4 regions of the Baekduia sp. Peel2402 genome follow, and region 3 is predicted to be linked to each of the others. Evidence: riboswitches for the same ligand, from Rfam matches in the RefSeq annotation. Region 3 holds a riboswitch; each other region holds the start of a gene.
What was found. A riboswitch is a leader RNA that binds a small molecule or an ion and turns the genes downstream of it on or off. The one in region 3 is predicted to bind cyclic di-AMP.
Positions count from the first base shown of each region.

Region 1: another riboswitch for cyclic di-AMP. It lies ahead of ACT01A_RS22085 (hypothetical protein); the one in region 3 lies ahead of ACT01A_RS01435 (NlpC/P60 family protein).
Region 2: another riboswitch for cyclic di-AMP. It lies ahead of ACT01A_RS00640 (septal ring lytic transglycosylase RlpA family protein); the one in region 3 lies ahead of ACT01A_RS01435 (NlpC/P60 family protein).
Region 4: another riboswitch for cyclic di-AMP. It lies ahead of ACT01A_RS09115 (septal ring lytic transglycosylase RlpA family protein); the one in region 3 lies ahead of ACT01A_RS01435 (NlpC/P60 family protein).

Region 1 is NZ_CP199582.1:4,508,919-4,514,688, forward strand. Features, by position in the region: gene ACT01A_RS22070 (LLM class flavin-dependent oxidoreductase) at 1-237, opposite strand, end outside; gene ACT01A_RS22075 (hypothetical protein) at 269-592, opposite strand; gene ACT01A_RS22080 (cell wall-binding repeat-containing protein) at 589-1,791, opposite strand; cyclic di-AMP (ydaO/yuaA leader) riboswitch at 1,981-2,126, shown strand; gene ACT01A_RS22085 (hypothetical protein) at 2,185-2,754, shown strand; gene ACT01A_RS22090 (PspA/IM30 family protein) at 2,830-3,585, shown strand; gene pspAA (PspA-associated protein PspAA) at 3,582-3,866, shown strand; gene ACT01A_RS22100 (hypothetical protein) at 4,423-5,415, opposite strand; gene ACT01A_RS22105 (ATP-binding protein) at 5,533-5,770, shown strand, end outside.
Region 2 is NZ_CP199582.1:130,176-135,945, forward strand. Features, by position in the region: gene ACT01A_RS00625 (sigma-70 family RNA polymerase sigma factor) at 1-65, shown strand, start outside; gene ACT01A_RS00630 (amidohydrolase family protein) at 75-971, shown strand; gene ACT01A_RS00635 (hypothetical protein) at 1,080-1,211, shown strand; cyclic di-AMP (ydaO/yuaA leader) riboswitch at 1,257-1,481, shown strand; gene ACT01A_RS00640 (septal ring lytic transglycosylase RlpA family protein) at 1,489-2,223, shown strand; gene dinB (DNA polymerase IV) at 2,307-3,416, shown strand; gene ACT01A_RS00650 (alpha/beta fold hydrolase) at 3,427-4,242, shown strand; gene ACT01A_RS00655 (methyl-accepting chemotaxis protein) at 4,335-5,770, shown strand, end outside.
Region 3 is NZ_CP199582.1:282,555-288,324, reverse strand. Features, by position in the region: gene ACT01A_RS01465 (hypothetical protein) at 1-39, opposite strand, end outside; gene ACT01A_RS01460 (CAP domain-containing protein) at 164-751, shown strand; gene ACT01A_RS01455 (DUF2277 domain-containing protein) at 767-1,051, opposite strand; gene ACT01A_RS01450 (hypothetical protein) at 1,068-1,562, opposite strand; gene ACT01A_RS01445 (helix-turn-helix transcriptional regulator) at 1,573-2,463, opposite strand; gene ACT01A_RS01440 (SDR family NAD(P)-dependent oxidoreductase) at 2,567-3,262, shown strand; gene ACT01A_RS01435 (NlpC/P60 family protein) at 3,275-4,195, opposite strand; cyclic di-AMP (ydaO/yuaA leader) riboswitch at 4,205-4,337, opposite strand; gene ACT01A_RS01430 (ABC transporter permease) at 4,413-5,177, opposite strand; gene ACT01A_RS01425 (ABC transporter permease) at 5,174-5,770, opposite strand, start outside.
Region 4 is NZ_CP199582.1:1,860,994-1,866,763, reverse strand. Features, by position in the region: gene ACT01A_RS09120 (hypothetical protein) at 1-1,165, shown strand, start outside; gene ACT01A_RS09115 (septal ring lytic transglycosylase RlpA family protein) at 1,663-2,340, opposite strand; cyclic di-AMP (ydaO/yuaA leader) riboswitch at 2,437-2,610, opposite strand; gene ACT01A_RS09110 (hypothetical protein) at 2,747-4,087, shown strand; gene ACT01A_RS09105 (hypothetical protein) at 4,173-4,760, opposite strand; gene ACT01A_RS09100 (sigma-70 family RNA polymerase sigma factor) at 5,103-5,770, shown strand, end outside.

The sequences.
Region 1 (5,770 bases), 1.3 Mb from region 3:
CGCGGCGGCCATCGCGGTCGCGGTCGGCTTGCGCGCGGGCATCTGCATCAACCCCGATCCCAGGCCGATCCGGTCGGTCTTGCCGGCCAGCAGCCCGAGCACGCTCACCGCATCCTGGCCCCAGGCCTCGGCGACCCAGGCGCTGTCGAGCCCGAGGCGGTCGGCGAGCACCGCCAACTCCACCTGCTCGGCAGGCGTGAACCACGGCCAATAGGCGAGGAAGGCTCCCGCGCGCATCAGCCGCCGAGGGTACCGGCGGTCGAGGCGGTCAGTGCGTCGTCGTCTCGGGCTCGGGCGTCTCGGCGCCCGGGCCGCCGATGCTGCCCGTGTCGGTGACCGACTTCAGCGTCGGCAGGCCGATCTCGGCCGCGTGGCCGCGCGTCTCGCCGTCAAAGCCCAGCCGCGTCAGGCGCGCGATCTCGGTCTCGCCCAGCTCGCGCGCCGGGTGGCCGGCGGGCAGCGGGTCGATCAGCCGCGCGATGCGGTTGCGCAGCTGGAGCGCGAAGTGCGGCGTCGATGCGCCCATGAGCTGGCGGACGTCGTCCACCGTGACGTCGCGGTTGAGGCGGTTGGGGCTCTCGGCCTGGCTCATGAGGTGCTGTCGCTGCTTCCGCGTTCGTTGACGGGGACGATCTCCAGAAGGGAGTCGATCGCCGACTGCACGCCCACGCTGAACGCGGACTCGTCGCCGACGATCCAGCCGTGATTGTAGACGCCGCGGACCGGATCCCTGGTGTAGCCGGGCTGGACGTCCAGCAGGTAGCCGGCCAGCGCGCGCGGGAGCTCGTCGGCGCTGTCGGAGACCAGCAGCGGGCCGTAGGTGCCGGAGGCGCTCAGCGGCGCGACCGCGCCCGCGTCGCCGGGGCGGGAGCTGTTGGCGAACACGAAGCCGTGGCCGGGATCGGTGACGCCCCAGCCGAACGCGCCGTCCTGGAAGCGAGCGAAGGCGACCGACGACGCCGCCGGGCCGGAGCCGGTGATGCGCGTCGGAGAGCCGAGCTTCTTCAGCGCGGTCATGGCCTTGTCCGACACGGTGGTCTTGGTGCCCAACACGTAGATCTTGGGCTGCTGGTGGGCGGCGATCGCCGCGCGCGTGTCCTCGGGGACCGAGTCCTTGTTGACGAACAGGATCGGGTCGCCGGCCTTGGCGGCCCAGGCGGCGGCGGGCATCGCGTAGGCCGGGTCGTCGACGCCGACGACGACCACGCGGTCTGACGTGGTGCCGCGCGCGGCGGCCTGGAAGGCGTCGATGGCGCGTGCGAGCGCGAACGCGTCGGTGCCCTTGAGGTCGGTGGTCTTCAGGCCGTTGGGCGCGGGCACGGCGCCGATCCGGATGACCTGCGCGCCGCCGGCCTCCTTGGAGCCCGTAGGCGCCAGCGCGGTCAGCGCGCTCTGCGTCGCCGCGGGCAGGTCCTTGTCGCCGTGCGCGTAGAGCAGCGGCGCGCGGATGGGGGAGGACATCAGGACGCTGGCGGCCAGCCCGACGCGCCAGTCCGTGTCGTCGGCGAGCACGACCACCTTGGGTCGCGTCAGCTTCGACGCGCCGCTGTAGACCGCGCGCGCGGCGGCGGCCGCGTCGGCGATCGGGTCAGCGCCGCCGATCCGCGTCGTGTTCTTGGTCGCGAACGTCGGGAAGCCGAGGTCGGTCGCGGCGGTCGTCTCGGTGCCCTTGGCGCCGGTGGTCGGCGTGGTGCGGTCCTTGGCGCCGTCTTTCGGGCTCGTGTCGCGGCCGCAGCCGACGGCCAGGAGCGCGACGAGCAACGCCGCGAGGGCGATTGGCACCTTGCGCATGGCCCTGAGGCTACGGCCTGGAGCCCCGGAACCGCGCCGCCAGGAGCGGACGCGAGGGTCCCCAGGCTGGGGGAAAATCCGTCCGGAAGCGAACAATTTCAGTCGTTCTCCCCACACCACCGGCCGAACCCTGGAGTGCAACCTGCCTTGCGGGACGTCGATGTGCATCTTTCGTCCCGGTGGTGTAGGTTTCCGACCACGCCGAACTCGGGTGAGGAGCCCGGGGCGGGGGACCCAAGGTTGTTTGGGGCGAATTCCACGCATAGTCGTGGGAAGCGGAGGCTCTTTTACCGCTAGCCCGTCAGCTAACCCCGCAGGCCTACGAAAGAGGATTTTGCCTTGCGGGCTACTGCCCTTGTGCTGACGATCGCCAGTTCGCTTGCCTTTGCCCCTGTGGCGATGGCGCAGACGGCGACCGGCGGGACCGATGCAACCAGCAGCACCCCGGCTTCGACGGCCGCTCCGGCGGACACGACGGTCACCACGGGCGGCGCGGCCTACGGCCAGCCCAACCCGGCGACGACGAAGCTGACCCCCGAGCAGACGGCGACGATCCTGCCGACCGGCTACGCCGCCGCGCCGGAAACCGCCCCGCAAGAGGTCAAGGACGCGATCGCGGCCGCCAACGAGATCGTCGGCAAGCCCTACGTCTACGGCGGCGGGCACAACGCGAAGTTCCTCTCCCGCGGCTACGACTGCTCCGGCACGGTCTCCTACGCGCTGCACGGCGCCGACCTGCTGAAGGCCCCGCTCGACTCCTCGTCCTTCATGAAGTGGGGCGCCAAGGGCCCCGGGCTCTGGTTCACGATCTACACGAACCCGTCGCACGCGTTCGTCGTGATCGCCGGCCTGCGCCTCGACACCTCCGCCGCGGGCGATCCGTCCGGTGCGAAGGGCCCGCGTTGGCGTCCGGTGCTGCGTAGCACCAAGGGCTTTACCGCCCGCCACCCCGTCGGCTTCTAGCCTGCCGCGCCAGGTGCGCGTCGCGGCTGGGTAGGCTACGAGCAACCCCTTTCCCGCGATGCGTACGGAGGCCCGATGCCGGGTGTGAGTGGCCGTTTCTCCACGGTCGTCAAGGCGAAGATCTCGAAGCTGCTGGACCGCGCCGAGGATCCGGCGGAGACGCTGGACTACAGCTACCAGAAGCAGCTGGAGTCGCTGCAGAACGTCAAGAAGGGCATCGCCGATGTCGTGACGGCGAAGAAGCGCCTGCAGATGCAGTCGAGCAAGCTCGAGCAGTCGGTCGTCAAGCTCGACACGCAGGCGCGTCAGGCGCTGTCCACGGGCAACGAGGATCTGGCGCGCGTCGCGCTGGAGCGCAAGAACGTCGCCCAGACCGAGCTTCAAGGCCTTGACGCGCAGGTCACCGAGCTGGAGGCCCAGCAGCAGAAGCTGACGGACTCCGAGGCCAAGCTGCGGACCAAGATCGAGGCCTTCCGCACCAAGAAGGAAGTGATCAAGGCCCAGTACAGCGCCGCCGAGGCGCAGGTGCGCATCTCGGAAGCCGCGACGGGCGTCGGCGAGCAGATGGCCGACGTCGGGCTGGCGATGCAGCGCGCGGTCGACAAGACCGAGCAGATGCGCGCGCGGGCCGATGCGGTCTCTGAGCTGGAAGAGGCCGGCACGTTCGACGACCTGACCGCGCTGGGCTCCGGCGAGGACGACATCGACAAGCAGCTGCGCGAGCTCTCCAGCGGCGCGGCGGTCGACGACGAGCTGGCCAAGATGAAGGCCGAGCTCGGCTCGGGCTCCGCGCCCGCCGACAGCAAGCAGCTCGAGGAGGGCCAGGCGTGATCGTCAGGATCTCCGAGGAGGCGCAGTTCGACCTCCCCGACGCGCTGCACGACCAGCTCAACGACCTGGACGACGCGACGGTTGCCGCGGTGGAGGCGGGCGACGAGTCCGGCTATTACCGCGCGTTCGAGGCGCTGTTGGACTTCGTGCGCTCGAACGGAAGCGTGGTCGGCGACGACGACCTGCGGCCGTCGGAGATCATCTTGCCGCCGTCGGATTTGACGTTCCGTGAGGCGGGCGAGGATTTCACGGGCGAAGGCTTGGTGCCGGACCCGGCTTAGGCTGTGGCGCCGCCGTTGCTGGCGGCGCCCAGTGCGGGGCGGCGGGGGCGCGGGCGTCGGTGGTCCTTCGCTCATCAAAGGGCGTGAGGCTGTTGTGGCGTGGCGACCGCTTGGGGTGTGGATCGTCGCTGGGGGCGTTGCCGGCGGCGGGGATTTACAGCGCATCAAGACATCAGACTCGGCCTCCACGGTGGTCCCTCAGCCGGCGGGGTTCGAGGGACCAGGGTTTCGGAGATCCGGGTCGCTGCAACCGGAATATGTCCGGCTCACGCGACCCGCACCTCGAAACCGAGGTCCGGGTCGAGTTAACCCCGATATACGACGCTAAATCGACCCGGACCTCCAAACGCGCGTCCTTCGGGCCCGAACCCTCAAACCCCGAGGCCGACGGACGCCCCTTGAGGCCCGGATTGATGTCTTGATGCGCTGTAAATCCCCGCCGTCGGCATCGCCCACCACGACGATCCACACCCCAAGCGGTCGCCACGCCATACCGCTCTCACGCCCTTCGCCGCCAAACCCCGGCGCCTCGCGCGCCCTCGACAACGCAGCGCAGCTACGACAGCGCCGCAGCCAGCGGCAAAGCGCCGGTCAACCCGGCCTCAGCCAGCGCCGCCACCGTCCGCGGATCGCCCAAGGCGGCGACCGTCGGGTCCCACGGCAGCTCCACGTCCCATGCGACAAGCGCCAGCAACCCCGGCGCGTCGGCGGCCATCAGCTCGCGGAGATCGAGCACGATCTTCGGGTAGAGCGTGCGGCGCGTCTCGACGATCTCGCGCAGGCGTGCCACGGACGCCGGATCCAGCAGGCCGATCGGCGCAACGACCAAGCCCGCGGCATCGCGCCCCAGCCGCACGCCCCACGGCACCGCACCGTGCCCACCGCGACCAATGCGGCGTGCCAACAATGGCGCCAACGCATCAGCGGTCCCGACGACGTGATCGGCAGCCATCCCGGAAGGTGATGCCGCCTCGGCGAACGCGACGCCGACGATCAGCGGCGGCGCCGTTGCCCGGCGCAGCAGCGACAGCGCGCGCTGCGAGGCAAGCACTTGCGCGGCGTCGCCGCACGGGGCGACCACGACCTCGGCGCGCGCCGCGACGATTGCGGAAACGACCGCGTCGGCAGAATCGTCAAGCGCCACCAGCTCCGTGACCCAGCCGCCGGCGTCGAGCGCGTCGGCCAGCGCGCGGCCGTCCAACTCGCCGAGAACGCCCGCGGGCACCAGCACCGCCGCACCGCGGCCCATGCCTTCGTCCGACACCGGGAGATGGGCGACCAGTTCGGCGAGCGCGGCCTGCGTGGCCGAGCGGACCAGCGCGCGGCGCTCGTCCGCGATCGGACCACCGCCGCCCGCGACGGCGCCATCAGCCTGCTCGGCGAGCAGGGGTCGCAGCACCCGCGCGTAGGTCGATCCGGGGCCCTCACCGCCGCGCAGGGCGACGTCAATCGCCTCGCGCAGCGCGAGTGGATCGCGCGCGGTGTGCGGCTGCGTCCACGAGGGGACGCTGAAGTCCGGGGCCGGCCCGAACTGGGAATCGCCGGCCATCGAGACCATGGTACGGCACCCACCAACCATCCACACCAATCTGGAGTTCCCTGGCGCGCGGCCGCCACGTCCGCGTTTGGCGTCCGTGGTGCGGGTACTTATCCTGAGAGCGCCGACGTGATCCTCGCCAAAGACATCCCGCGCGACCCGCACGCGCCCGCGATCGCCCGCCGGATGGTGGACGAGCTGGAGGGCACGGTCGATCCGCAGTGCGCCGAGCAGGCGCGCCTGCTGCTCTCTGAGGTCGTCACCAACGCGGTGCGCCACGGCGAAGGCGAGAGCATCCGGGTCCTGCTCGACGCCGCGCAGAGCAGCGAGCTGCGCTGCGAGGTCATGGACGAGGGCCACGGCTTCG
Region 2 (5,770 bases), 150 kb from region 3:
TGCGCAGCGAGCTGGAGATGCTGCGGACCGGCGCCGATGTCAATGCGGAGGCCGCGGCCGCGTAGAGTCGGGGCGTGCCCGTCCGCGGCCTGCCCTTCGACGACGTCGTCACCGAGCTGCGCGAGGCCGAGCTGGCATGGCTCGGCCCCGACGTGGAGTGGTTCGACGCCCACACGCACATCGGCCACCACGACCCGGACGGCTTTGAGGCCGACCCGGAGGAGATCGTCGAGGCGCTCGACGTCGCCGGCCAGCAGCGCGCGCTGCTGTTCGCGATGCACGAGCCCGACGGCTACCGCGAGGCCAACGACTGGGTGTTGAAGTCGTGTGCGGAGTCCGGCGGCCGTCTGGTCCCGCTCGGGCGGATCGACCCGAAGGCGCCTGACGCACTGGAGGAGGCGCACCGCCTGCTGGCGGCCGGCGCGCGGGGCTTCAAGCTGCACCCGCGCAGCGACGCCTTCACGTTGCCCAACCCCGTCGTCGACGAGGTCGTCGCGCTGGCCGGCGAGCACCGGCTGCCGGTGCTCTTTCACGCGGGGCGGGGGATCCCTGATCTCGGGTCCTCGGTCGTCGATCTGGCGCGGGCTCATCCGGGTGCGCGGCTGATCCTCGCGCACGCCGGGATCAGCGACCTCGGGCCGATCGCGCCGCACGCGCGCGAGCTGCCCAACATCCTGTTCGACACCTCGTGGTGGCTGATCAGCGACATGTTGACCTTGTTCTCCACGATCCCGCCCGGGCAGATCTTGTACGCCTCGGATCTGCCCTACGGCGGGCCGCGCTTCCCGTCGCTGCTGATGCTGCGCTGCGCGCGTGCGGTGGGGCTGACGCCGGAGCAGGCGCGGGCGATCGCGGGTGCGCAGACCGCGCGAGTGGTGGACGGAGCGGATCTTCTGGACCTCGGCCCGGCGCCGGGCGAGGACGTACCGCTCGGGCGCCGCGTGCTCGCGTTCGAGCGGGTCATCGCCTAGGTGTCGGCCGCGGTGCAATTGGCCTTCCGCGACGGGGATCCGAGCGAGGCATTGGCCTTGGCGCGGCTCGCGTGCGCGACGTCGCCAGAAGCACAGCATCGGGAAACGTTGAGCGAGATCGATCGTTACCTGGAGCTCGCTCAGCAGCGCGTGGGCGAGGGCTTCGATCCGTTCGCCTGCCTCTACCCGGCGATGGTCGGGATGGTCCTCGCGGGGACCGCAGACGCGCTCTCAGTGTGAGCCTCCTCACACAGTCATCAAGTTCTATGGGTACTCTGGCGAACGCTTGTTCGAACGCCGAGCCGTCTCCACCTGAACGCAAATAGGGAGACGGGCGGGGGACCCAATTGCCTGGTCGTGAGTGCGATCCGACCGGTATGGGGCGAATCACGGGCCTGATGGCCCGGTAGCGACGACGAAGTCGCCCGTATGTGCCAGACCGGCATGTTCGTGGTGGCGGCCTTGCCGCGAGCCCGACAGCTAACCCCGTAGGCGATGACCACAGGAGGTGCCTCCCTTGAGGCTCAAGAACCTGCGCGCCACGGGTCTCACCGGCGCGCTGCTGAGTACGACCATCATCGCGGTGGCTCCGGCCGTCGCGGATTCCGATACGCAGTCCCAGAACACGACGGCCGCCGCCTCGGCGCCGGCCGCTGCGAAGACCGCCGTCCCGCCGCCGGTGGCGACCAAGGCCTCGTCCTCGCTGACGGTGTCCTCGGTGCGCCGCACGGTGATCGCCGGCAAGCGCGTCGTCGTGCGCGGCACCCTGCGTCCCGCCGGCTCCGGCCGTGCGGTGGCGCTCCAGGTCCGCCAGAAGAGTGGCGGCGGCTGGATCACCGTCAATCACGACCGCACGAACGCCAAGGGCCGCTACGTGCTGGCCTGGCGCGCGGCGAAGACCGGCACCCGCCGGATCCGCGTGCACTTCGGCGGCACCCGCGAGCTGTCCTCGGCCCGTCACCAGGCCGGGACTACGCGCGTCTACCGTCGGGCGCTCGCGTCCTGGTACGGCCCGGGCCTCTACGGCGGCCACCTCGCCTGCGGCGGGACGCTGACGCCGGGCACGCTCGGCGTCGCCAACAAGTCGCTGCCGTGCGGCACCAAGGTGACGTTGCACTACAAGGGGCGCACGGTGCGCGTCCCGGTCATCGACCGCGGCCCGTACGTCGGCGCCCGCGAGTTCGACCTGACCGCCGCGACGAAGACGAAGCTCGGCTTCGGCTCGACCGGCACGGTCCTCACGACGCGCTAGCCGCGTCGACGTCGCACCCGCATCACCGGCCTGTCCGCCAGGGCCACGCGTCGCCGTCACTGGCGCCGCGTACCCTGGCGGGCATGGCCAAGCGGGTCATCGCCCACCTCGACTGCGATGCGTTCTTCGCGTCCGTCGAGCTGCAGCGGCGGCCCGAGCTGCGCGGTCTTCCCGTGATCGTCGCCGGGACCGGCCCGCGCGCGGTCGTGACGACCGCGTCCTACGAGGCGCGGAAGTTCGGGATCGGCAGCGCGATGAGCGCGGCCGAGGCCAAGCGCCGGTGCCCGCAGGCGATCACGATCCCGCCCGACCACGCCGCGTATTCGGAGAAGTCGCGCGAGGTGTGGGGGGTGGTCCGCGAGCGGATCGCGATCCTCCAGCAGGCGGGGATCGACGAGGCCTACGCGGACCTCAGCGACGTCGACGAGAAGCCGATCCCGTTGTTGAGGGCGTTGATCGCCGACGTCAAGGAGGCCACCGGCATCCAGATCTCGGCCGGCGTCGCGCCCAACCGGCTGGTGGCCAAGATCGCGTCTGACCTCGGCAAGCCCGCCGGCTTCGTCGCCATCGGCCGCGAGCAGTGCGCCGCCCACATCGCCGACCGCTCGCCGCGGATCGTCCCGGGCATCGGCCCCAAGACCGCCGCGCGCCTAGCCGAGATGGGCTTCGCGACGCTCGGCGCGTTGCAGAACGCGCCCGTTGAGGAGCTCCAGGAGCGCTTTGGCGAGCGCTACGGCTACGACCTGCACCGCCGCGCGCACCTGCACGACGAGTCGCCGGTCGAGACCACGCGCGTCGCCAAGTCGCGCTCGGTCGAGACGACCTTCGACGAGGACGTCGCCGACCACGCCCAGCTGGAGTCGATCCTGCGCGGCCAGGCCAAGAAGCTCGCCGAAGGCCTCCAGCGCAAGGAGACGCGCGGCAAGAACATCGCGATCAAGGTCCGCCTCGACGACTGGACCACGGTGACCCGCGCGAAGACGATCGACACCTACATGAACGACGAGGCCACGATCATCTCCGTCGCCCTCGACCTCTTCCGCGACTACGCACCTCAACGCCCCGTCCGCCTCCTCGGCGTCCGCGTCGCCTCCTTCGAGGACGAGGCCGACGACACGCCGTCGGAGGGCGGGCGGGGATCGGGTCCTCGCCCGGTCCCGCCGGGCCAGCTGGTCCTGCCGATCAGCGTGTAGCGTCCGCCGCATGACGCACCTGACCGTCGGCGGCCGTCAGCTGTTCCACCAGCGATCCGGGAGCGGGAGCGAGCCGCTGCTGCTGATCCAGGGGATGAGCGGGACGCACCTGGCGTGGGGTGAGCCGTTCCTGAAGGGGTTGGCGGAGGACTTCGACGTGGTGGCCTACGACCACCGTGGGATCGGGCGCAGCGATCCGGTTGGCGAGCCGTTCACGATCAAGGAGCTGGCGCAGGACGCCGCCGGGGTGCTCGACGCGCTCGGATGGGAGACCGCGCACGTGGTCGGCATCTCGATGGGCGGGATGATCGCCCAGGAGCTCGCGCTCGCCCATCCGGACCGGGTCCGGACGCTGACGCTCGGCTGCACGTACTGCGGCGGCGAAGGCTCCGAGCTCGCGCCGCCCGAGACGCTCGCCAAGCTCGCACAAGGCTTCCAGTCCGGCGACCGCGAGCTGGCGATCCGCACCGGCTTCGAGGTCAACGTGTCGGCCGAGTTCGCCGCCCAGCCCGGCGCCTACGAGGCGTTCCGCGCGATGGCCAAGGCGCTGCCCGCGCCGCTGCCGGTGATCATGCTCCAGATGCAGGCGATCGGCGGGCACGACACGAGCGCCAGGCTGCCGCAGCTCGAAGGGCTCCCGACGCTCGTGATCCACGGCGACGCGGACCGCATGCTGCCAGTTGGCAATGGCCGGATGATCGCGTCGCTGATCCCGGGTTCAACGCTGGAAGTTCTTCCCACCGTTGGGCACATGTTCTGGTGGGAAAAGCCCACCATCAGCGCGGATCTGATCCGTGGGCACGCGCTGGCCACCATGAGTGGGTAGACGCCAGATGGCCGGATGGCTTAGCCGTCCGGAGTTCATCAGGATTCTGACATTCAGTGAGTCTCGCTGCGTGCCGAGGAGAGGGACAGATCATGCTCGCCTTCCTCCGCTCCTCCAAGAAGCCCGACCCGGCGCTCGCCCAGCTTCAGTCGCGGCTCAACTCGCTCGAGGCCAACTGCCTCGCCTCCCTCGAACAGGGCCTCGCCGACATGGCGGCCGGCGACCTCACGCGCAGCGTCGAGCCCGTCACGCGCCCCATCGACCTTCACTCCGAGGATCCGCAGGTCACGGAACTGGTGGACACGTTCAACGCGATGCTCCGTCGCGCGCAGAACGCGCTCAACGCCTACAACGCCCATCGTGAAGAGCTGCGCGCCGCGCTCGGCGACCGTTCCTCGCTCCAGGACCTCCGCGGCCGCCTCCTCTCGCTGGACGAGCACTGCCTTACCGGCCTGGGCGCCGGCCTCACCGCCGTCGCCGAAGGCGACCTCACCCGCGAGCTCGCTCCCGCCACGGAGCCGATCGCGGTCGCGCCCGGCGCTTTCGCCGGCGCGCTGACCGAGACCTTCAACTCGATGCTCGGCCGCGCCCAGGGCGGCCTGGTCCAGTTCAACGTCATGCGCGAGGAGCTGCGCGCCGCGCTCGGCGACCGCTCCTGCCTCGGCGACCTCACCGCCCGCCTGAACTCGCTGAACGACAACTGCCTGACCGCGCTCCAGAGCGGTCTCGTCGCCGTCGCCGAGCAGGGTGACCTCAGCGTCGCGGCGACCCCGGTCACCACGCCGATCACCGCTCGCCCGGGCCACGAGATCGGCGCGCTGGCCGACACCTTCAACTCGATGCTGGGTCGCGCCCAGGAGTCGATCGAGGCCTACAACGGCATGCGCGGCGACCTCGCCGAGGTCGCCGAGACCGCGGCCGCGATCGCCGACGGCGACCTCACCGCCTCCGTCGCGCCGAAGTCCGGCGACGACGTCCTCGGCAACGCCTTCGCGGAGATGACCGCCAAGCTGGCGTCGATCGTCGCGCAGGTCTCCGACACCGCCATCGGCCTGCGCGCCGCGTCGACCGAGATGGCCCGCTCCTCCGAGGAGACGCACCGCGCGATCGAGGAGATCGCCCACGCGGTCGCCGACGTCGCCTCCGGCTCCGAGCGCCAGATGCACGTGATCGGCGGCGCCCAGGAGGTCGCGGTCGACGTCGTCAACGTCACCACCGCCTCCGAGTCGACCGCCGAGGGCGCCCGCGAGGCCGCCCGCGACGCTCGCTCCGCCGCCGAGGAGGGCGCCAAGGCCGTCACGACCGCCACCAAGGCGATGGCCGCCGTCCGCGACTCGTCCGCCGCGATCAGCGAGACGATGGAGGACCTCGAGCGCAAGTCCCAGCAGATCGGCGGGATCGTCGAGGCGATCACCGGCATCGCCGAGCAGACCAACCTGCTGGCGCTGAACGCCGCCATCGAGGCCGCCCGCGCCGGCGACCAGGGCCGCGGCTTCGCGGTCGTCGCCGACGAGGTCCGCAAGCTCGC
Region 3 (5,770 bases):
CGCGTGGGCCTGCGCGACAGGGTGCTCGGCGGCGGCCATCGCCTCCCCAACGACGCCGGACCGCGATCCGCCACGCCGATGTGTCGTTTGCCGGACCGAACAGACGTCCATGCGAGGCGCACTCTGCTCGCGCGCGGCCGAAAGGCGATCGATAGACACCGCAGTGCCTCGACTGCGTCACATCCTCGCCCCGCTGGTTGCGCTGACCGCCGCGTTGGCGGTCGGAGTCCCGTCCGCATCGGCTGCCGCGTGCGCGAACACGGACGTCTCGGCCAGCAATCCGGCCGCGGCCGACGCGACGCTCTGCCTCCTCAACAAGGAGCGCACGAGCCGTGGGCTGGGCGCGCTGACGCGGTCGGCGGTGCTGGACAAGGCCGCGGACAAGTTCGCCGCCGACATGGTCGAGCGCGAGTTCTTCGACCACGTCTCGCCGGGCGGTGGGACGTTCATGGACCGCATCAAGGCCGCCGGCTGGCTGCCGTCGGGCTCCTGGACCGCGGGCGAGAACATCGCCTGGGGCTCGGGCTCGCTGGCCACGCCGGAGTCGATCGTCGACGGCTGGATGCACAGCCCCGGTCACCGCGCCAACATCCTCAACGGCGCGTTCACCCAGATCGGGATCGGGATCGCCGACGGCGCGCCGCAGGACGGCATCCGCGGCGAGGCCGGGACCTACGTCAACGACTTCACCGGCGGCGGCACCAAGAAGCGCGCCGCCAAGCGCGCCCGCCGCGCCTCGAAGCACCGCTAGCGCGGCGCCGCGCCCTCAGCTCGCCTTCGCGACCAGCGTGTAGCGCGCCTGCGCGCGCTTGCGCGCCTTGTCGGCCTCGACCTCGCGGTCCTTCGGCGCCGCGTTGGTCACCAACGACCCCAGCAGCTCCTCGGTGGCCGCCGTAATCGCGGCGACCGCGTGGTCGAACGCCTCTTCGTTGGCCTGCGACGGCTTCGTGAAGCCGCTGACCTTCCTCACGTATTGCAGCGCCGCGGCCCGGACCTCGTCCTCGGACGCCGGCGGCGCGAAGTTGTACAGGGTGCGGATGTTGCGGCACATGCACCCAAGCGTAGGACTACGCCGCCTGGGCGTCCAGCTCGGTCGCCAGGTCGGCGACCACCCGCTCCTGAGCCGCATACGCCTCGCGCAGCGCCGCCGTGGCGCCCTCATCGGCCACGACCTCGGGCGGTGGATGCAACGCCAGCGCCGCGCGCACGCGCAGCGCCAGCTCGCCGCCGCCGATCGCCTCGGCCAGGTGCGCGAGCACGCCCTCGCGGACGCGCGCGCCGTCGGCGAACGCCGCCAGGACCGTGTCCGGCGACAGCGGTGTCCGGCCGAAGACGCGTCCGTGCAGGACCGCCGGGTTCGCGCGGTGTCCGAGCGCCTGCTCGGCGGCCAGCTCGTCGCGCAGCGCCACGGCGCCCGCCAGGTGCTCGATCGCCTGCGTGATCCCGGTCGCGTCGACCGGCAGCGACGCGCGCAGCTCCTCGGAGACCGCCGCCAGCAGCGCGGCCCGCTCAGCCCGCGCGCCCGCCAGGATCGCGTCGACCTCGGCGCGGTAGGTGCTCACGCCTCCGAGACTACGAGGCGCTGAACGACTGCGTCCCGATCGCTGCCAGCAGCTGGAGCGCCTGGGCGTCGGGCGAGCCCGGAGGCGCGGTGTAGACGATCAGCCGCAGATCGCTGCCGCGGACCTGGAGGATGTCGCAGTCGATCGTGATCCGCCCGACCTCGGGATGGTCGACCGACTTGCGCGATGACGTGCGCGGCGCGACCGGCGCCTGCTCCCAGAGCTCCGCGAACTTCGGCGAGGCCTTCAGGAGATCCTCGATCAGCTCTCGCAGGACGACGTCCTCCGGGTAGCGCCCGCGCGCCTCGCGCAGATCGGCGACGACCTCGCAGTCCATGCTGCGGGACTCCTCCGAGCTGCGCACGAACCGCGTCGTCGCGCCCGTGAACTGGCTCCAGGCGATGTTGCGCTCGCGCGGGCCCAGGTCGCGCTTGTCGCCGACCAGCGCGATCGCCAGCGCGTTGGCGGCCACCACCTCGTAGGCCGCGTCGATGACCATCACCGGCACGTCGCCGAGCCGGTCGATCACGCGCTGCACCGACGGCGTCAGGTGGCGGTTGATCGTCCCGGCCAGCGGCTCGGCCTGCCCAGCGACGCGGAAGAGGTGCGCGCGCTCGTCGTCGCTGAGCCGCAGCGCACGGGCCAGCGGCGCCAGCACGGACGGCGACGGGTGCGCGGCCCGGCCCTGCTCCAGGCGCGCCAGGTAGTCCACCGACACGCCCGCCAGCTGCGCCAGCTCCTCGCGCCGCAGCCCGGGCGCGCGGCGCCGGCCGCCGCTCGGCAGCCCGACGTCGGCGGGGGAGAGGCGGTCGCGCCATGTGCGCAGGCAGGCGGCGAGCTCGGAGCACGGTCGCGCCCCTGGCGCGGCTGGTTCTCCCAGGCACTGCGGAGGCGTCTCCATGCGCTCCATTGTCGCGCACTCCGGCGCGCCTATCGTCGCCCTGCCAGTCCCAGGGAACCGGCGTCCTCTTTTGCCGCGACGGTCCAAGGCGCACCCTGGAGGCATGACCACCACCTTGATCACCGGGGCCAACAAGGGCCTCGGCCACGAGTCCGCCCGCCGTCTGATCGACGCCGGGCACGACGTCTGGGTCGGCGCCCGCGACGCCACCGCGGGCCAGGACGCCGCCGACAAGCTCGGCGCGCGCTTCGTGCAGCTCGACGTCACCGACGACGCCTCGGTCGCCGCCGCCGTCCAGACGATCCGCGACGCGGGCACCGGCCTCGACGTCCTCATCAACAACGCGGGCATCGTCGGCCCGATGGCCGCGCTGCGCGACACGACCGCCGACGACGTCGCCAAGACCTACGAGACCAACGTCTTCGGCGTCGTGCGCGTCACCCAGGCGTTCGTGCCGTTGTTGGAGGAGTCGGAGAACCCTGTGATCGTCAACGTCGCAAGCGGCCTCGGATCGCTCGCGGTCAACAACGACACGTCGCGCGTCGAGAACACCATCATCAGCCTCGGCTACCCGACGTCGAAGACCGCCGTCGTCGCGCTGAGCGACATGTACGCTCGCGCGCTGCCGAGCTTCCGCGTCAACGTCGTCGACCCCGGCTACACCGCCACCGACCTCAACGGCCATTCCGGCCACCAGACGGTGACCGAGGGGACCGACGCGATCGTGGCGATGGCGCAGGTCGGCAAGGACGGCCCGACGCAGACCTTCCAGGACCGCGACGGGCTGGTGCCCTGGTAGCGGGCGTCGCGCCTACAGGCCCGACGGGTGCCGCGCGACGTAGCCCGCCGTCGAGCGCATCCCCGGGCCCCAGCGCGAGCCGCTGGCGGAGCGGCCGCTGGTGTCGTAGCGGCGGCCGTTGATGACCATGAACGCGTGGCCGCTGTTGGCGTAGATCGTGACGTACTTGCCACGACCCGGCTTGCCGTAGGACATCAACTCGCCCGAGTCCATCGGGCGACCCAGGCGGCCCATGCCGTGCAAGACGTAGGACACGGTGCCCGAGCAGTCGTAGCCGGCCGCCGTGAAGGAGCCGTGGCCGCCGCCGTAGATGTAGGGCTTGAACTGGATGCGGTTGGCGGCCGCGACGGCGCGGCGCAGGAGGATCACGTGGCGGGGGACCACCCGGACGCCGCCGATGCCGGAGCGCTTGAGCACCGGGTGCGTGCCGGTCACGCCGAGCGCCGACCATGTGCCGGGGCCAACGACGCCGTCGGCGGTCAGCCCGTGGGCGCGCTGAAAGGTCTTGACGGCGCTCGCGGTGCCGGGTCCGAAGACGCCGTCGGCGGCGATGCCGAGCTTGCGCTGCAGGAGCCGCACCGAGCCGCCACGGGAGGACGACCCGCCGCCACGCGAAGCGCGCGACGTCCCGCCGGCGCGCGACGCGGCGCGCGCCTTGCCGGACTGGTGGACCAAGCGCCAGGTGACCGTGCCGACGATGCCGTCGACCGACAACCCGTGCTTGCGCTGGAACCGGCGCACGGCCTTGTAGGTGCCCTTGCCGAAGATGCCGTCGGCGGGGGAGAGGCCGAGGTCGCGCTGCAGGACCTTGACGCGCACGCCGTGGCTGCCCTTCTTCAGCGGCTTGGCGTCAGCCGCTGAGGCAGCCGGAAGCGAGATGGCGGCCGCCGCGAGGAGCGGGACCAGTGCGTGGCGGGATCTGGGAACAGGCATAGGGGGCTGCGCCTACGAGGTGAGCTGTCGGGCTCGCGCCGTACAGACGGCGCTACGCGGTCATCCGGACCGTGATTCGCCCCGGCGACCGGGATGCGGTCGCAGTGGGTCCCCCGTCCGTTCGTCTCCGAACGGCTCGGCACGCCGTCGTTCTACCAGTCGAAATCCCTGCAAAGCGCAAGATCCCTTGCAGGATCCATAACCGCAAAGCGCCGTGCTAGACGCCGACGCGACGCATCGAGCGCACGGCGAGCGCCCCGAGCGCGCCCACCAGGCCGACGGTGGCCAGCAGCGCCGGCCACGTCTCGGCCCACGTCACGTGCGCGACGAAGCCCTGCCGGACGCCATCCAGCACCTGCGTGACCGGGTTGACGGTGGCGATCGCCTGCATCCAGCCGGCCAGCAGGTCCATCGGCGCGTAGGCGGTGGTGAACAGCACGGCCATGAAGCCGACGGTCTGCATCAGCGGTGCCGCCTGCTGGGTCTTGAACTTCAACGCGACCAGGACCGCGTACAGCGCCATCGCGGTCGCCAGGCCCATCACCAGCAGCGCGTCGATCGCCAGCGCGCCGGCGCCCGGCCAGTCGACGCCCAGCGCGAAGGCCACGATCAGCAGGAACGTCGCGGGCAGCAACGCGCGCAGCGCCGCGCTCGCCACCAGCCCCGCGAGGATCGTCACGCGCGGCGCGGGGCAGACCATCAGCCGATCGAACCAGCCGCGCTCGATGTCGCGCGCGAGGTTCACGCCGGTCGCCGCGCCCGTGAACGCCGCTCCTTGCAAAAGGCCTACAGGAACGATGAACGTGCGGAAGTCGGTGGCGTCGAAGCCCGGCAGCTGGGCCGCCTCGCCGAACACGCCGCTCAACCCCACCAAGAAGATCGACGGCGCCAGGACGCCCGGCAGCGCCGCGCCCGGCACGCGCGTCAGCTCGTTCAGCGCCCGCCGCACGAGCGCGCCGATGACCGCCAGCGAGCGCCTCATGCGTTGCGCAGCCTTCCGCGCAGCGCGAGCACCGCAAGCGCGGCGAACACGAGCACCAGCCCGACCGCCGCCGCAAGGCCTTCAAGAACAGGCGCAGCCGAGATCCCCGAGATGATGGGGTCGCGCATCCCGTCGGCGACGTAGGACAAGGGGTTGATGTCGGCGAACCAGTCGGCCGGCGCCTCCAGCAGCGCGCGTGGGAAGAACGCGCTGGAGACGAACAGCACGACGAAGACCAGCGGGAAGATCCCCTGGACGGTCGAGGCGTTGCGCGCCCGCAACGCGATCAGCACGCCGAGCGCGGCGAAGCCGGTCCCGGCGATCGCCCCGATCAAGATCACCAACAAGACGCCGAGCACGCCGCCGTGAAACGACACGCCGAAGACCGCGCCGAGGATCAGGAACCAGACGACCTGCGCGGCGGCGATCGCGGTCCCGGCCAGGATCCGGCCGAGCACGATGGACACGCGCGGGATCGGCGAGGCGACCAGCCGATCGAAGAAGCCGCCTTCGATCTCCAGCGCGGTCCCGATGCCCTGCATGACGCCGCCGAGCAGCAGCGACTGGGTCATCGCGCCGGCCAGCTGGAAGTC
Region 4 (5,770 bases), 1.6 Mb from region 3:
GTCGCTGCGCGGCGTGACCTGGCATGCGCTGCGCCGCGAGCTGCACGACGCCTATCCCGATGTCGTCGCCGACCTCTCCGACCGCCTCGCCTTCGTCTGCGCCCGCGTCGTCGAGACCGCGCTCACGTCGCCCTCGGCCGAGACCTCCCGCGCCGACGGCCCGCTCGCCGAGGCGCTCGCGACGCCCACGCCTGCTTCACCGCCGCGTACCTCGGGCATCCGCGCTTACGCGCCCGCGCCGGGTACGCGTGGGGGCGGCGGCCTGCGGCCTGCGGTGCCGGACGAGGCAGAGGCCTTTGTCGCGCCGGCACCGAGCGACGACGCGTCGCATGACGGCGATCCCTTTGCCGCTCCGGCCGCGCACGGGAGTGAGCGGCGCCCGCTCGCGCCCGACGCGGCGGATGCGGTGCGCGAGGCGGCCGAGGGCGGTCGCATGGTGCGCTTCACGGCCGCGGGGCGAGACGCGCCCGCGCCGGCTCCGTCGCACGTGCCGGAGGGCGATGAGCCGATCGCGCCGCCGCCAGCTGGCGTGGAGGTCGTCGACCTGCCGCCGTCGCCGGTCTCCGTCGACGCCGATCCGCTCTCCACACTTGCTGAGGAGCTGGCCTCCGCACCGCCGGCCGGCGTCGTCGGTGGGTTGACGGACGAGATGTACGCCTTGCCCGCGGACGCGCCGTCGGTCACGCGCCTGCGCCGGGTCGACACCTCCTGGGAGGCCTCGCGGGACTCCGGTCCGCCGTGGCTGGCCGCGATCGCCCGCCGGCTTGAGCGCCGCGAGCAGGACGGCCTCTCGTTCGCGGTCTTCGTGGTGGAGGTCGACGACCTCGACCGCCTACTCGCCGCCGAGAGCGGCCGCGAGGTCGCGATCGCACTGGAGACCGCCGAGCGCGGCCTGACCGCGCAGCTCGCACCTGCCGACCTGATCGTGCGCGAGCGCCTTGGGCGCTGGTGGCTGACGAGCCCGGACCGCGATCCGGCTGGTGCGCGCGATCTGGGCGTTCGTGTGGCGGGCGCGATCGCTGCGGCCGAGCTGGGGGGCGCGCCGCTGGCGGCGTCCGTTGGCGTTGCGGTCTGCCCGCAGGATGGAGAGACCATTGACGCGCTGGCCGGTCGGGCGGATGAGGGGATGTTCGCGGCGCGGGCGGCGGGGGTTCCGCTGGCCTGAGGGCGGGGGCGGCGGTGGGCGCGGGGTGGCGCTGGCGTTTGTGGCGTTCAGTTCGGGGCGTTGGTGGTGGTGCGTCGCGTTGGAGAGGATCCGGCGAGGGAGTGAGAGCGTTGTGGCGTGGCGACCGCTGTCGGTCGTCCTCGGGCGTGTGGCCGGGCTCGGGAGGGCGGTTCGGGGCCGAACGGGTCGATCCGGGTCGCCTAATGGTCGATATACGACGCTTATTCGACCCGGATCCCCGGTGGCGCTCCATAAGGGCCGAGATTCGGGATGCGGGTCGCGTTATGACGAATAGTTGGTGCTTACTCGACCCGGACCCATCCTTTCGGCCCCGAACGCTCCCCCGAGCCCGAGAGGCGGCCCGAGGACGACACCAAGCGGCGGCCACGCCCATCCGGCTTCACTCCCTCGCCGCCCCTCTCCAACGCGGAGCACCACCATCAACGCCGCGAGCTGAACACCACCAACGCCCGCGCCACCCGGCGCGCCCCAGGCCCCTAGCGCGATGCCGCAGCCGAAACAGCCGTCGGCACAACCGCGCGCACCGCGCCGATCGTCGCCGTCGCCGTCACGCCAAGCGCGCCCGCCGTCGCCGACGTCAGGTCGTACGACGTCCCCTTGCGGAACGGTCCGCGGTCGACGACCGGCACCGTCACCACATTGCCGTTGTTGTACAACTCGACCAGCGTTCCGCAGGGCAGTGTCTTGTGGGCGACGCCCAAGAGCCTCTTGGACATCCGCTTGCCACACGCCGTCTTGCGGCCGTAGAAACCCGGGCCGTACCAGGTGACGCGGGCGCGCTTGTAGAGCGTCACGGCGCGGCCTTCGGCGGTGCCGCTGACCGAAGTCCCGACGACGCGCGTCGCGGCGGTCGCCTGCGCGGCGAGCACGGCCTTGATGGTCAGGTGGCCGGAGTGGGCGGGCTTCCAGGTCGCGGTGTACGTCCCGTCGGGCGCCACGGTCGAAGCCGCCGCGTTGGACCAAGCGCCGGCCTGGTCCAAGGTCAGCACGGCGATCGCGTCGCCCGGCTTGGAGCCCGCGACGGTCCCGGTCACCGACACCCGGCCGCCGAGCAGCTGGCCCAGTGGGGCAGTCAGCGTGGAGCCGTCGGCGAAGACCGTTGGCGCCGACGGGTCGACGTAGGTCATCCCGCCCGGCGTGGGCGCGGTGGCCACGGCAGGCGTATCAGCGGCCGCCGCGGGAGCAGCGATCGCGAAAGCGCCCAGGGCGGCGCCCAGCTTCGAAAGGTTCGAAAGATGCACGTTCTCTGTAGGTCCTCATCCAACGGCCTACGGGGTGAGCTGACGGGCTCGCGCCGGATGACGGCGCTACGGCTCAGAAAAAGGACCGATTCGCCCCGGTGGATCGCAACCAACACGCGTTCCACAGGTGGTTCCCCCGCTCCATTTGCCCGAGGTGGCAAACGGACTCGGCTGACGGCGCGGGAGCATAACAACGTACGGGCGATTCGGCGAACCCGCGTTCGCAGGAATGCTGCCGCCTGGCTCGAAGCACGGGCGCTGCCGGAGGCCGACGATGCGGCATTTCCGGCTCATCACCACCCAGATTTTCGGAGGAACATTGATCAGGCAGGCAGGGAAGGCCGTCGCCCTCGCGGCAACGGCCCTCGTCCTCGGCGCGTCGGGGAGCGCGACCGCGGACACCTACACGGTGCGCGGGTGCGCGGCGGGCTGGGAGGCCCACGCGGACACCGGCTCAGCGGCGACCGACACGTGCGCGGCCAGCGGTGGGCTGACCGCCGCGCTCGTCGGCCCCGGCCCGTGGGACGGCGGCACATTCGCCTACCACCGCTTCACCGCGCCCGCGGGCACGCGCATCGCGCGCGTGACGCTCGGCCGCGTCACGACCGGCATGCCCGTCGGCACGGTCCGCACGTTCTCCTACACGCTCAGCGCGGACGGCAAGACGCTCGAGGCGTGCGCCCCTGGCCCGACCGACACGTGCACAGGCAACCTCGCCGGTCCGTTCGACGCGGTCGGCCTGGACGCGGCATCCGTGCTCTTCTCGTTCGGCTGCGGCGCTGATGACCCGAACACCTGCGCCGCCGCGCTGGGCACGCCGAGCGCGACGATCACCGACCCGCATGTCGTCCTGCGCGATCCGGCGGCGCCGACGATCGCCTCCAAGACGGTCGCCGACAGCGGCGCGTCGACCGGCCGCATCAGGCTGTCGTACGTCGCGGGCGACGTGGGTGGCGGCGTCTACCGCACGGTCATCCGCGTGGACGGCAAGGTCGCCGCGGTCGATCCGGTCGGCGGAACCTGCGCCGACGTCGACGGCTCCAACGACGACGCCTACGAGTTCGCGGCGCCCGCGCCGTGCCCGGCGTCAGCGACCCGCACGGTCGACTACGACGTCCTCAAGCTCCCGCTGGCCGAGCACTCGGTCGAGATCGACGTCGAAGACGCGGCCGGCAACTCGACCGCGGTCTACGGCCCGGTCGTGCTGCCGAAGGCCAACGGCTCGGTCCCGGGCGCGACGGGGTCGACCGGCTCCGGCGACTCGACGACCGGCGTCGGCGGCGCCTCGACCACGCCCGCGACTGGCAAGGACGCCAGGCTGACCGCGTACTTCGTCAAGAACGGCAAGACGAGCTACACGAACCACTACGGCAACCGCGTCGTCGTGCGCGGGATCCTGCGCACGAAGGCCAAGAAGGCGGTCACGGGCGCGCGGTTGGACGTCTACCACCTGGTCGGCGGCAAGCTGCGCCGCCTCGGCAAGACCGGCCTGAAGACCCGCAGCGACGGGCGGCTCACGCTGATCCTGCCGCTGAACCTCGACAGCCGCCGGATCGTGCTGGCCTACCGCGCGTTCCGCCCTGGCCCGATCACGAGCCAGAAGACGCTGAAGCTGACCGTGCTCGACAAGCACGGCAAGGTCGTTCAGAAGGTGAAGTAGCGGTGCGCCGGGGGTTCCTTCGCACGCGCGAGGGAGCCCCTGGCGAGCTCGCGCAATGAGAAGGCGAGCCGCTAGGCGAGGCTTCTCACGGCTTGGGCAGACGCGAGAGCGCCTGCTTGAGCGCCTGGCCGCCGTAGGTCAGGCCGATCTGGGCGATCTCGCCGACGGCCTGGATGGCGGTGGCGATCAAGTCGCCGCCCTCAGCGCCGGACCGCTCGTCGCGCGGCGTCGCCCAGCCGGCCGGCGGCGGGGGCGGAGCGGTGGGCGGCGTGCTTTGCGGCGCCTCGTGCGCGGCGGCACTGGCGCCGTTTCGCGACGCGGTCGCGCGCGGCTTGCGCGGGGTGGCGGGAGCCTTCGGCTTCGCCGCGGCCTTCGCTGCGCCCGCCGCCTTGCGTGCCGGAGCGGCCTTGGCCGGGGCCTTCGCGGTCGCCTTCTTGGCGGCCGGCGCCTTCGGCTTGGCGGTCGCCTTCGCCGCGGCCTTGCTCGTCGCCGCGGCCTTGGCAGGCGCCTTCGCGGTCGCCTTCTTGGCCGCCGGCGCCTTCGGCTTTGCCTTCGCGGGCGTCGCCTTCTTGGCCGCCGGCTCGGCGCCCGTCGCGCTGGCGCGCTTGGCGCTGCGCCGCGTCGGTCGCTTGCTCGGGAGGCTCGACAGGACGTCGCGGTCCGCGGGGCTCATGCGCCAATCCTACGCAGAGGGGCGCAAGTTCACGGCTCGTCCACCGTTTGATAGAGCGCTCCCGCGACTCCAGGAGCCAACCCAGTACGCCGATGTTCCGGCGAACACACCAAAACCGCGAAACGAACGAGGACTCCGCGCGTAGATCCTCCATAGGAGCGCCGTCACTGTGTGATGGCGGTCACATTCCGTTGCTGCAACCGAAAACAGCGACTACCCTTGGATCTACGCTCGGACAGTAGCGTCGCTATAGCTGACGCCCGGCTGTATTCCGATACGCGTCCTCCGTACCCCGATAATCCCCAGCCGGCGGCGCCTCGCCGGTGAACCGAACGGACGTCGATGTCAGTAGTTGAACTGCAGGAACTCGAGGAGATCAAGGGCCTTCTGGCTCGCGGCCAGGTCACGGGCGTGCTGACCTTTGCCGAGATCGCAACGGCGGTCTCAGAGCTCGACCTGGACGAATCTGACGTCGAGGATCTGCACGGCTTCCTCGAGAAGAGCGAGATCGAGCTGGTCGAGGAGATCGACCCGGCTTCGACCGCCGCCAACGAGGTTGAGCGCGCGCCCGACAAGCGCGGCGGCCGGCGCACCAAGGCCAAGGCCCTGGATCTGCGTCCGGACATGACGACGGACAGCCTCCAGCTGTTCCTCAAGGACATCGGCAAGGTCCGGCTCCTCACCGCCCAGGAGGAGGTCGACCTCGCCAAGCGCATCGAGCGCGGCGATCTGGACGCCAAGCAGAAGATGGTGGAGTCCAACCTGCGCCTGGTCGTCTCGATCGCGAAGAACTACCGCAACCAGGGCCTGCCGTTCTTGGACCTGATCCAGGAGGGCACGCTCGGGCTGGTCCGCGCGGCGGAGAAGTTCGACTACCGCAAGGGCTTCAAGTTCTCGACCTACGCGACCTGGTGGATCCGCCAGGCGATCGCGCGCGCCCTGGCCGACAAGGCCCGCACGATCCGCATCCCGGTCCACGTCGTGGAGAAGCTGAACAAGATCGGCCGCGC